2 regions of the Paenibacillus sp. FSL R10-2796 genome follow, and region 2 is predicted to be linked to the other one. Evidence: riboswitches for the same ligand, from Rfam matches in the RefSeq annotation. Region 2 holds a riboswitch; the other holds the start of a gene.
The links. Region 2 has a riboswitch for preQ1 ahead of queF (preQ(1) synthase). Riboswitches for the same ligand answer to the same signal wherever they lie in the genome.

Region 1: it holds a riboswitch for preQ1, as region 2 does, so the genes downstream of both, NST58_RS07095 (queuosine precursor transporter) here and queF (preQ(1) synthase) in region 2, are expected to answer to the same signal.

Annotation. Positions count from the first base shown of each region.
Region 1 is NZ_CP150178.1:1,535,294-1,540,677, reverse strand. It holds gene NST58_RS07105 (thiolase family protein) at 1-419, opposite strand, end outside; gene NST58_RS07100 (AMP-binding protein) at 416-1,897, opposite strand; gene NST58_RS07095 (queuosine precursor transporter) at 2,176-2,889, opposite strand; PreQ1 riboswitch class I at 2,900-2,945, opposite strand; gene NST58_RS07090 (methyl-accepting chemotaxis protein) at 3,312-5,000, shown strand.
Region 2 is NZ_CP150178.1:3,882,108-3,887,491, reverse strand. It holds gene NST58_RS17555 (iron ABC transporter permease) at 1-531, shown strand, start outside; gene NST58_RS17550 (ABC transporter ATP-binding protein) at 587-1,387, shown strand; gene murB (UDP-N-acetylmuramate dehydrogenase) at 1,538-2,449, shown strand; gene NST58_RS17540 (hypothetical protein) at 2,514-2,849, opposite strand; PreQ1 riboswitch class I at 3,163-3,206, shown strand; gene queF (preQ(1) synthase) at 3,370-3,843, shown strand; gene queC (7-cyano-7-deazaguanine synthase QueC) at 3,873-4,535, shown strand; gene NST58_RS17525 (6-carboxytetrahydropterin synthase) at 4,535-5,017, shown strand; gene queE (7-carboxy-7-deazaguanine synthase QueE) at 5,010-5,384, shown strand, end outside.

The sequences.
Region 1 (5,384 bases), 2.3 Mb from region 2:
TGTGCACGGGTATACAGCTGTGGAACCCCCATTAACGTCTGTGGTTTAGCCATTTTCCATGGAGCACGGCTCGTACTTTCGACACCACCCGCTAAATAAATCTCACCAGCGCCGCTTTGAATCAGTCTTGCTGCTATATTAATTGCCTCTAGCCCAGATCCGCACTGACGATCCACGGTGACACCCGGAACCGAAACAGGCAGCCCCGCTTCAAGCGCAGCTACCCGGGCAATATTACCTCCTGGGCCCACAACATTCCCAATAATGACATCATCGATCAGTTCTTTAGGCAAGTTCGTTTCGGCTACAATATGCTGAATAAGCGGCGCCAGTAATGCCTCCGGCTCAAGTGTACTTAATAAGCCACCCATTCTGCCAACCGGTGTACGTTTTGCCATGACAATTACTGCTTCTATCATATCATCGCTCTTTTCACATAGTCTTTCATCGCTTGCCGGGCAATTTTCCCGCTACTTGTATAGATAAATTCATCCACGGTTAGCAGCTGCTTCGGCGCTTTGTAGCTCGCTAAATACTGGCGGCAATAATTCTTAATTTCTTCGACAGATAAATGCTGTTCTCCGCTCCACTTCACGAGGGCTATCAGCTGTTCTCCCCAGTAATCGTCAGGCACGCCAAGCACCATCACTTCATCTATTTCCGGAAGAAACTCCAGCACCCTCTCTATTTCTTCCGGATAAACGTTCAGCCCTCCGGATATGATTTTATTCTTCAAACGTCCCGCCATATATAAATAACCAGCTTCATCCTGATAAACATAGTCTTCTAAAACAAGCCATCCCTCTCTAAAAGCTGCTGCTGTCTCATTCGGCAATTGATGGTAGCCTAAAAATATCATATCACTACGCACATATAGCTGCCCAATCTCCCCAGGAGGGACTTCCCGGAACTGGTCATCACGAATGGAAATTTGCACACCGGGATAAGGTTTGCCTACAGAGGTCGGATTATGCTCGGTCAGAACATTCAAATAACTAATATAGCTCGCTTCTGAAGAACCGTAGGATTCATAAAGCCGCGCTCCACCAAACACTTCCATGCCCCTTTTCTTGGACAACTCCGACCACTTTGCACCTGAGCTAATAATCGCATCAATCTGTATCTGCCCAGGTACAGCCTGCTGCATCATGGATTCGATCATTGTTGGTACGACGAACAGCACCACGCCCGGAATTTGCTGGCACAACTCTAACACCTGCGTGGCACTAAATTTTTGTGTGATATGAAAGGTTGCTCCACCATATAGACTCTGCATTACGGCGAATAAGGATAGGGAATGCACAAATGGACCTGGTGCCAAAACATCCTTCATAGCGTCCAATTCAAAAGCAATATTCGAAACCTCAAAGCTTTTTAACCATGATAAATGGGTACGCATATAACCTTTGGGCAATCCGGTTGTGCCTGAAGTAAAGCCAATAAATAATAATTCATTCGTCTCATCCAACTCAGCCTCCGGCTTCAGGGCAGCCAGCCACTGATCATAGGAACCTGTTCGTTCATTTGAGAAGGTCAATGTTTGGATCATTTGATCCTTGAAGGTCAGATTCTTTGCGGCTTCCGGCTCGGCAAAAATCATTGTCGGCTGGCACTGCTCTATAATAACCTGCAGTTCATTAGCACTCCACTTGGGATCTAAGGGAATGGGAACACAGCCCGCATAAATCGCCCCCAAAAAAACCTCAACAAATTCAATACGATTCGTAGATAAAATCGCGATTTTGTCATGCCTCAGACCCTTTTGCTGTAAGCCATTCGCGATTCTCCGCATCGTTTTTACTAATGTGGCATAGGTATGACTTGCTTGGTCATGGGTTAAGGCAATGCTGTCGGGCTGCTGTGCTGCATGACGCAGTATAGGAACTACTAGATTCATCCTAGATCACACCTGTTCGTATTTTCTGTGACTACCGATTATATACATTCTCTTCAATCGGACTGCCCCGCAAGTCCAGCCCAAACTAAAGGATATGTGATAAGCGCCATCGCCGGCGCTCCTGTTAAACTAACCCGCTAGAATTGCTACGATAGCTTATTTTAGCTTTATATTATTTTTATGTACACATCTTTCATGTAACTATTAAGTCCATCTTACAACGAAAAAACAGCCAGCACGCATCGATTATGATCGGTACGCGCTGGCTGTATTGTTGTTTAGTCCTTCTTTTGAACGGATGATGGTGAACCCTCTTCAGCAAAAGTAAAGGTTCGGGCGATATATAAGATAGGTGTGCTTACTGCGGTTAGTAAGAACTTCGCTAGATAAGTCGTAAGCAAAATTTCAAGCCATACATTCCAGTCATACAAGCCCGCAAACGCAATGGTACAGAAAATAAGTGTATCCACAAAGGAGCTAATCATCGTACTACCGTTGGAACGAATCCACAGCTGACTTGAGGTGCTGTAATATTTCCGAATCCAAGAGTACAACCGAACATCTAGGAACTGACTAATGAAGTAAGCAGTAAGACTACCCAAAGCTAGTCGAGGCATCAGCCCAAAAATCGTCTCCAAAGAAGACTGAGCGATATCGGTCTCCTGCGGCTTAAATACTAGTACCATCTGCATAATGACTGTAGTCATAAGCAAGGTGAAGAAACCAAACCAGACCGCTTTACGTGCTTCCGCTCTTCCGTACTTCTCATTAAGTAAATCGCTGGTCATATATAAAGTGACATACATCGTATTTCCGAGTGTCATCACAATATCAAATGGCATAGCAATCGTCTTAGCTACCTGAATGTTAGCAATTACAGTAGCAATACCTACCCAGGCGTACATTCCACTTTTCCCGAACAAGCGGTAACAGAGTAGAAAAAAAGCAAAATTGACAATAACAAATAAAACTCCCCACAGCAAATTAAACATATTACTGAAATTCCTCCTAGTTTTGTTTACGCGGGATGGTTACGAACCGCGGCTTACAATATTAAATTTTCGGAACAAAACATAAATACTCTATCACAATAGCGCTTAACAATCCATAAAAATAATATTTTTATATGAAATTGGTAGTTCCATTTCTTTTTTTTCGCCAATTATCTAAAATAGTCAGCAATAATTCATTTTTTTCAGAAAAAAATGCTCTATAGGACAAAACTTTCACTATTCATCCAGAGGTTAATTCTATAGAATAGTATCAAACACCTTATTCCCGATCCATTTAGTAGAAATATGACATAACTATGGAATATATCTCGGGTCGCCAATTTCCAGCAGTTGGCATGGAGTATCTAGTGAAGACTAAAAAAGAAATGACCTCACCGTCCATAAAAAAAGGAGAGAACGATATGTTTCGTATCAAGCATTCGATCAGTCGCAAATTTACGCGTTTATTATTTGTTGTTCTGTTGCTCACGTCTCTTTTGTTAAGCACCAGCTTCTATTTTATCTCTATCAGTATCTTCAACAGCTATGTTATGCCGCAGATTAACAAAATCCTTACTGCCGCTGCTCAGGACGTATATAAGAATCTCAACGTAATGCACGCCCAGCAAACCCTAAATAAGAACGATCAGTCTGCCACCAATCTCGAGTTCTATTTTCAGGAAAAGAGGAAACAACATGGAGTGGAAACCATTTTTCTGGTCAATCTGAAGGGGAAAGAAGCTGAGATTCTATCCGCAGATCACGATGCAAAATTGCAACGGGCAGAAAGTGTCACCGTATCCTCTGCAATGCAACAAGCCTCTAAAGGAAAAACTGGACTAAGCGATACATATAGCGACGCACATGGTATACATAAAACAGCTTATATCGGTATTCCCGGAAGTACGATGGTTATCGGTGTAAGCAGTGACGTAAGCTTCATTCAAGAAAAAACAGACAGTATTCTATGGACAAGTGCCGGAATCACACTTCTGACGTTGATCATCGGCCTAACTGGTGCATGGTTCATGAGTGTGCGTATAACACGTCCAATCTCAAAACTGGCAGCTTATAGTGCCCGGCTCGCAGAGGGAGATTTCACCGAAGAATTATCAGTTAAAGGAAATGACGAAGTTGCACAGTTGTCCGTAAGCTTCCAAGCGATGACCCAACGCCTGAAAGAAATGATTGGACATGTACTGGTAACCTCTAATACTGTCGTTGCGGATTCCAACTCTTTGAAAGAACGTGTTGAGGTTCTCAATGATATGGCGGAACACTCCAGCTCATCGGTAGTAGAAATCGGCAAAGGTAGTACGACTATCGCTAGCAGTGCATCAGATAACTCGAGAGCAATGGAAGAAATCAATTTAGGCATTCAAAGTATTGCTTCAGCAGCGAATGAAGTCACGGAGCAAATCAGTGAGGCTTCCGCTGAAGCAAGTGGCGGTAATGAAATTGCTCAAAGCGCTGTGCTGCAAATGCGCCAGGTTGAACGTGCTTCCCTACAGTCGCTGGATCAATTACAAATCATGAATGAGCGTTCAGTAATGATCGGAGAAGTCGTTCACAGCATTACTGAAATTACGAAACAGATCCAAATGCTGTCGCTGAATGCTTCAATCGAAGCTGCACGCGCAGGAGAGCATGGACGCGGCTTTGCTGTTGTTGCGGGAGAAGTACGCAAGCTGTCTGAACAATCCCGTAACGCAAACGAACAGATCCGTGACTTCCTACTTGGGCTTCAAGAAGATATGAGTCGCTCCGTTACCGAGATGAACCACGTGAATTCTGAGGTTGCCTCTGGAGTCGGCAAAGTAGCAGAAGCAGGTGATGCCTTTAATCACCTCCTGATTCTTATCCAAAGCATCAATCACAGCATCCAATCCGTATCTGCGGCTACACAGCAAATCTCAGCAAGTACAGAAGAAGTCAGTGCTTCCGTCGAAGAAACTGCACAAATTACATCAAGATCGCAAGAAAGTGCGGACACACTCGCTGCTAACTCAGAGCGGCAGCGCGTCGAACTGGAAGGCCATGCAGAAACCGTTAAACATCTGTATGAGCAAGCCAAGAAACTCCAAGAAGCTGTGCAGCAATTTAAGATTTAACGCTTGTAAATTAAAACCCCCGTTCACACGAAAGTGTTGAACGGGGTTTTTTAGTTTGCGATGGCTCGCTTAGAGTTGGGGGCATACGCTAGGCTTGCGCGAAGCTCTCGCTTAGAATCGGCGCGTCATGTGCTGCTGGCTTGCGCGATACTCTCGTTTAGACTCGGCACGCCATTTGCCGCTGGCTTGCGCGATAATCTCGTTTAGACTCGGCGCGTCATTTGCCGTTGGCTTGCGCGATAATCTCGCTTAGACTCGGCGCGTCATTTGCTACTGGCTTGCGCGATAATCTCGCTTAGACTCAGCACGCCATTTGCTGCTGGCTTGCGCGATACTCTCGTTTAGACTCGGCGCGTCATTTGCCGTTGGCTTGCGCAATCCTCT
Region 2 (5,384 bases):
GTCGCTGCAGGAATCAATGCTTGCCAGCTTGTATTGGCACTTAGGCTTGATCCTAATAATTATCAATTTGTAGCTACTTGGATCGCCGGGAAAATATGGGGTGGGGATTGGAGATTCGTCCTTGCTTTGCTGCCTTGGATCGCGATTCTGTTACCGTTCGCCTTCTATAAAGCCCGGGTTCTAAATGTATTGAATCTAGGGGACCACACTTCATTAGGTCTAGGAATGCGTGTGGAGAAGGAACGTATTCTCCTTCTGGTAACAGCCGTAGCGCTTGCCGGCTCCTGCGTCGCGGTAAGCGGAGGTATTGGCTTCGTCGGCCTGATAGCACCACACCTGGCTCGCAGGCTCGTGGGACCCCGCCATCAAGTGTTATTACCTGCTAGTGCTTTGACAGGGGCGCTTCTTATGATTACCGCTGATACCATCGGCAGATGGGTGCTGCAACCTGCGGAAGTTCCGACTGGCATTGTGGTTGCGATTATTGGCGCACCTTACTTTTTATATTTACTCGCCAAGTCTAAAGCGTAAATTAGTTCATACTTAGGAGCATAGCTCCATAAAACTTTTAAGGGAGTTGTAGATCATGTCAGAACGTTTGAATACAGAAGAATTAAGTATTGGGTATGCAGAGGCTACTATAGTTAAAGGCTTGAACTTGTCTATCCCTACGGGAAAAATCACCGCACTAGTGGGCGCTAACGGCTCCGGTAAATCTACAATCCTCAAAACGATGGCCCGGATTATGAAGCCGAAGAGTGGCACCGTAATGCTGGACGGCAAATCGATCCATAACTTTTCAACTAAAGAGGTTGCTCGTCAGCTAGCGATTCTACCGCAGAACCCAACGGCTCCTGACGGTCTGACGGTATCTGAGCTGGTCAGTTACGGTCGTTTCCCTCATCAAAAGGGATTTGGCACGATGACCGCAGAGGATCGCAACATCATCTCCAACGCCATCTCTGTTACGGGCATGGAATCTTTTCATGATCGCCCTATTGACCGTCTCTCTGGTGGACAACGTCAACGCGCTTGGATCGCTATGGCGTTGGCTCAAGAAACAGATATTTTATTCCTTGACGAGCCTACAACGTTCCTAGATATGGCGCATCAGCTCGAAGTTCTTCAGCTTTTGCAAAAGCTGAATGAGGAAGAAGGCCGTACCATTATCATGGTCGTGCATGATTTGAATCATGCTACTCGTTATGCGCAGCATATGGTAGCGATTAAGTCCGGTACTGTGGTTAGCGAAGGCTCACCTACTGAGGTTATGACACCAGATGTATTGCGGGAAGTGTTTGGAATTGAAGCGGATATCGTTCCGGATCCACGTACGGGTGTGCCACTGTGTCTTCCTTACGAGCTTGCTGCCTATAAAGCTGTGTAATTATCATCTAAAATCATATAACGAACAGGCTCCCGTCATTGACAAGGGAGCCTGTTCGTTGTTACAGTTGTGGTTGCCTACAATTTCATAATAACTCTTTAAAATAGATCAAGGACCATCATTTATACATGGTTAAAGGAGCATGAAAACATGAATATTGACAAAATTCAAGATGACCTAGAGCAGCTAATGACTGCAGGAAAAGTGAAAAGTCATGAGAATTTAAAAGATCACGTGTACACTAAAATGGGCGGAAAAGCTGATATTTTGGCTGCACCAGCTACTTATGATGAAATTCAAAAGATTGTTACATATGCAGAACAAAATGGGATAACCCTTACGGTACTTGGGAATGGCTCCAATGTGATTATCCGTGATGGAGGGGTACGTGGAATCGTTCTGCAAACGGCAGGACTGACCGAAATGGGAATTCGCGACAATCTCTTATATGCGCAATGTGGTGCCAAAATAATTGATGTTTCCAGATATGCGCTTGATAAGGAGCTTACGGGTCTTGAGTTCGCCTGTGGCATTCCAGGAACAGTTGGTGGAGCGCTCTATATGAACGCAGGTGCTTATGGCGGTGAGATCAAAGATGTCCTGCATAGTGCACTAGCTATAAATAAGAACGGGCAATTGGTAACTCTGCAAGGAGATGAGCTGCAATGGGGATACAGAAAAAGTGTATTCGCAAGCGGTGAGTATATTGTACTTGAGGCCAAATTTGCTATGACTTCCGGTGATGTTTTAACGATCAAGGCAAAAATGGATGAACTAACATATTTACGTGAATCGAAGCAACCGCTTGAGTATCCATCCTGTGGGAGTGTATTTAAGCGGCCTCCAGGCCGTTTTGCAGGACAGTTAATTCAAGAGAGCGGCTTACAGGGTACAAGAATCGGCGGTGCTGAGGTATCCAAGAAGCATGCGGGATTTATTGTGAATGCAGATAATGCAACAGCCAGTGATTACATCGGGCTAATCCACCATGTAAGAGCGACTGTGAAGGATAAATTCGGTGTAGAGCTTGAAACTGAAGTGGAGATCATTGGAGAAGAATAAATGATAAGCAAAAAGAGCCCGCAGATCGCTGTGGGCTCTTTTTGCTTATCATAATCATGTTCGTTTAATCTACTGAAAGGGTGTAATTAGCTCTGTCCGTAGTTATTTCTGCCTTGCGGTCGGCTAAGTCTACGATTTGAAGACCTTCAACAGCTAAATCATAAGTGGATTGTGGCAGGGATACCAGTTCACCATCGGCGTTAAGTGTGCTGCCGAAACCTCTTAATATCAGTGCACTTCCAAGATATTCATCAATTACGTCATCTGCACTCCGGAAATCTACGGACTCTAAATTGAAATGAACTTTATCCAAATCACGAAGTTCTTTCTTTTCAATAGCGATTGTTTCATTTAAATGATTGTTAAGCCAATCCATAAGCTGCTGTATACTTTGTTCCATAAAATGCTCCCACCCTTAGCTCGAAGATTATTATGAATAAGTTACCCTTTTCTTAGGATTTGAATCCTTTTTTTTGCCACATCTTAATTAACTGTATGAATAATTCATGTGATTAAAAAAGAAATTCACGACCAAATTGGCATTGTTTTTGAACTTCATAAACTCTACATACGCAGATCTATCCGCGGTAACCTGGAGTTATTTGCTGATCTATATAAGGTAACAGTAAAGAGTAGAACTTGTCAGGAGCGGGCTACCCATGGTATAGTTCAAGACGCAATATGCTTTAAGAAGAAGTCTGCGCTAAAGTTGTGCAGGAGAGGTTCGCGAACTCCCTCTATAAAAAACTAAGAATATATTAAACAGTACAAGCGGTTGCTGTCCTTTATACGGACGTTGCTTCCGTTTCTTCTTAGTGGAGCCAAGTTTTCGAAATCTCGTTCTTCTTTCCATTACCGGCCAAGGCCGAAGGAAAAGAGAGGGGTTTTTTGTCGTGTCAGAAGGAAGATTGAAAGAGGAAATGCAAGAAGTTACTTTGCTTGGTAATCAGGGAACACAGTACAAGTTTGGTTATGATCCAGACATTCTGGAGGTGTTTGATAACAAACATCCCGGGCGTGATTATTTTGTTAAATTCAACTGCCCTGAGTTCACTAGCTTGTGTCCTGTAACGGGTCAGCCGGATTTTGCCACGCTGTATATTTCGTATATTCCTGAACAAAAAATGGTGGAATCCAAATCATTAAAGCTGTATCTGTTTAGCTTCCGCAACCATGGTGATTTTCATGAGGACTGTGTCAACATTATTATGAATGATCTGATCTCTCTGATGGATCCGCGTTACATTGAGGTATGGGGCAAGTTCACTCCGCGCGGAGGCATTTCAATTGATCCTTATTGCAACTATGGAAGACCGGGTACGAAGTATGAGGCGATGGCGGAACACCGCTTAATCAATCACGACCTCTATCCAGAAAAAGTGGACAACCGCTAAATTCCAACTTGTGATAAGGAGAGATTCATATGAACAAAAAAGCACTCGTCGTATTCAGCGGCGGACAAGATAGCACCACTTGCCTGGTTTGGGCATTGCAGCAGTATGAGGAAGTGCAGGTAGTTACCTTCAACTATAATCAACGTCATGCGGCTGAAATCGAAGTTGCAACAGAGATAGCAGCTAAGTTTAATGTAAAACAGCATATTCTTGATCTGGGGCTGCTCAATCAGCTGGCACCCAATGCACTTACCCGTCAGGATATAGATATCGTGGCTGGTGAAGGAGATGAGCTTCCAAGTACTTTCGTCGATGGACGGAATTTGTTGTTTTTATCTTTTGCCGCAATATTAGCTAAACAACTGGGGTACTCCCATATCGTCACTGGGGTTTGCCAAACGGACTTTAGCGGTTATCCGGACTGCCGTGATGTTTTTGTGAAATCATTGAATGTTACGCTGAACTTATCTATGGACTATGAGTTTGCGATCCACACTCCCCTAATGTGGCTGGATAAAAAAGAAACGTGGAAAATGGCCGATGCACTGGGGTATTTTGATTATGTTCGCGAACACACACTGACCTGTTACAACGGTATTATTGGCAGTGGCTGCGGTACTTGTCCAGCCTGTCTATTGCGTCAGCGTGGTCTTGAGCAATATGAGGCGGAGAGAATGGAGGCCGGTTCTTAATGCTTAACGAGGTTTCAGTCTGCAAAATATTTACGTTCGATGCGGCACACCAGTTAGTGGGACACAAAGGGAAATGCAGCAACCTGCACGGACATACTTATAAGCTCGAAGTAGTGCTTAAGGGCAAACCTATGGCCGCGGAAGGCCACTCGGATGAAGGTTTCGTCATTGATTTCAGCGATATCAAAATGACAGTACAACAAAGCCTTGTAGATCGTTTAGATCACGCTTTTCTTGCCATGGGAAATGAACCTGTGTTAGAGACGTTAACGAATACGGGCTCCAAAGTAGCCTTGTTGTCTTTCCGCACCACAGTAGAGAATATGTCTTCATATATTGCCTACAAGCTTAAGCAAGCAGGGTTGCCTTTGTACTCGGTAAAGCTATGGGAGACTCCAACCTCTTGGGCAGAGGTGCTGGCTGAAGATGTTCCGGATGAAGGGCCATCCTACCGTTTGTATGGAGGCTGTGACTGTGAGTAAGATTCCTGTCATTGAAATGTTCGGTCCAACTATTCAAGGCGAAGGTGCGGTAATTGGAGTGAAGACAATGTTTGTCCGCACCTATGGCTGCGATTATCGTTGCGGCTGGTGTGACTCCGCTTTTACTTGGGATGGTACGGCTAAGAATAAGGTTCGCATGATGGAAGCAGAAGAAATCATAAATGAATTATTGGCATTAGCTGGAGATAATTTCGACTGTGTTACGATTTCAGGCGGTAATCCTGCCTTGATTGGTGAAGGAATGGGTACCTTCATCAAACTGCTTCATGAGCGTGGAATAAAAGCAGCGATAGAAACTCAGGGGAGTAAATGGCAGGATTGGTTCAATGACGTGGATGTGCTGACA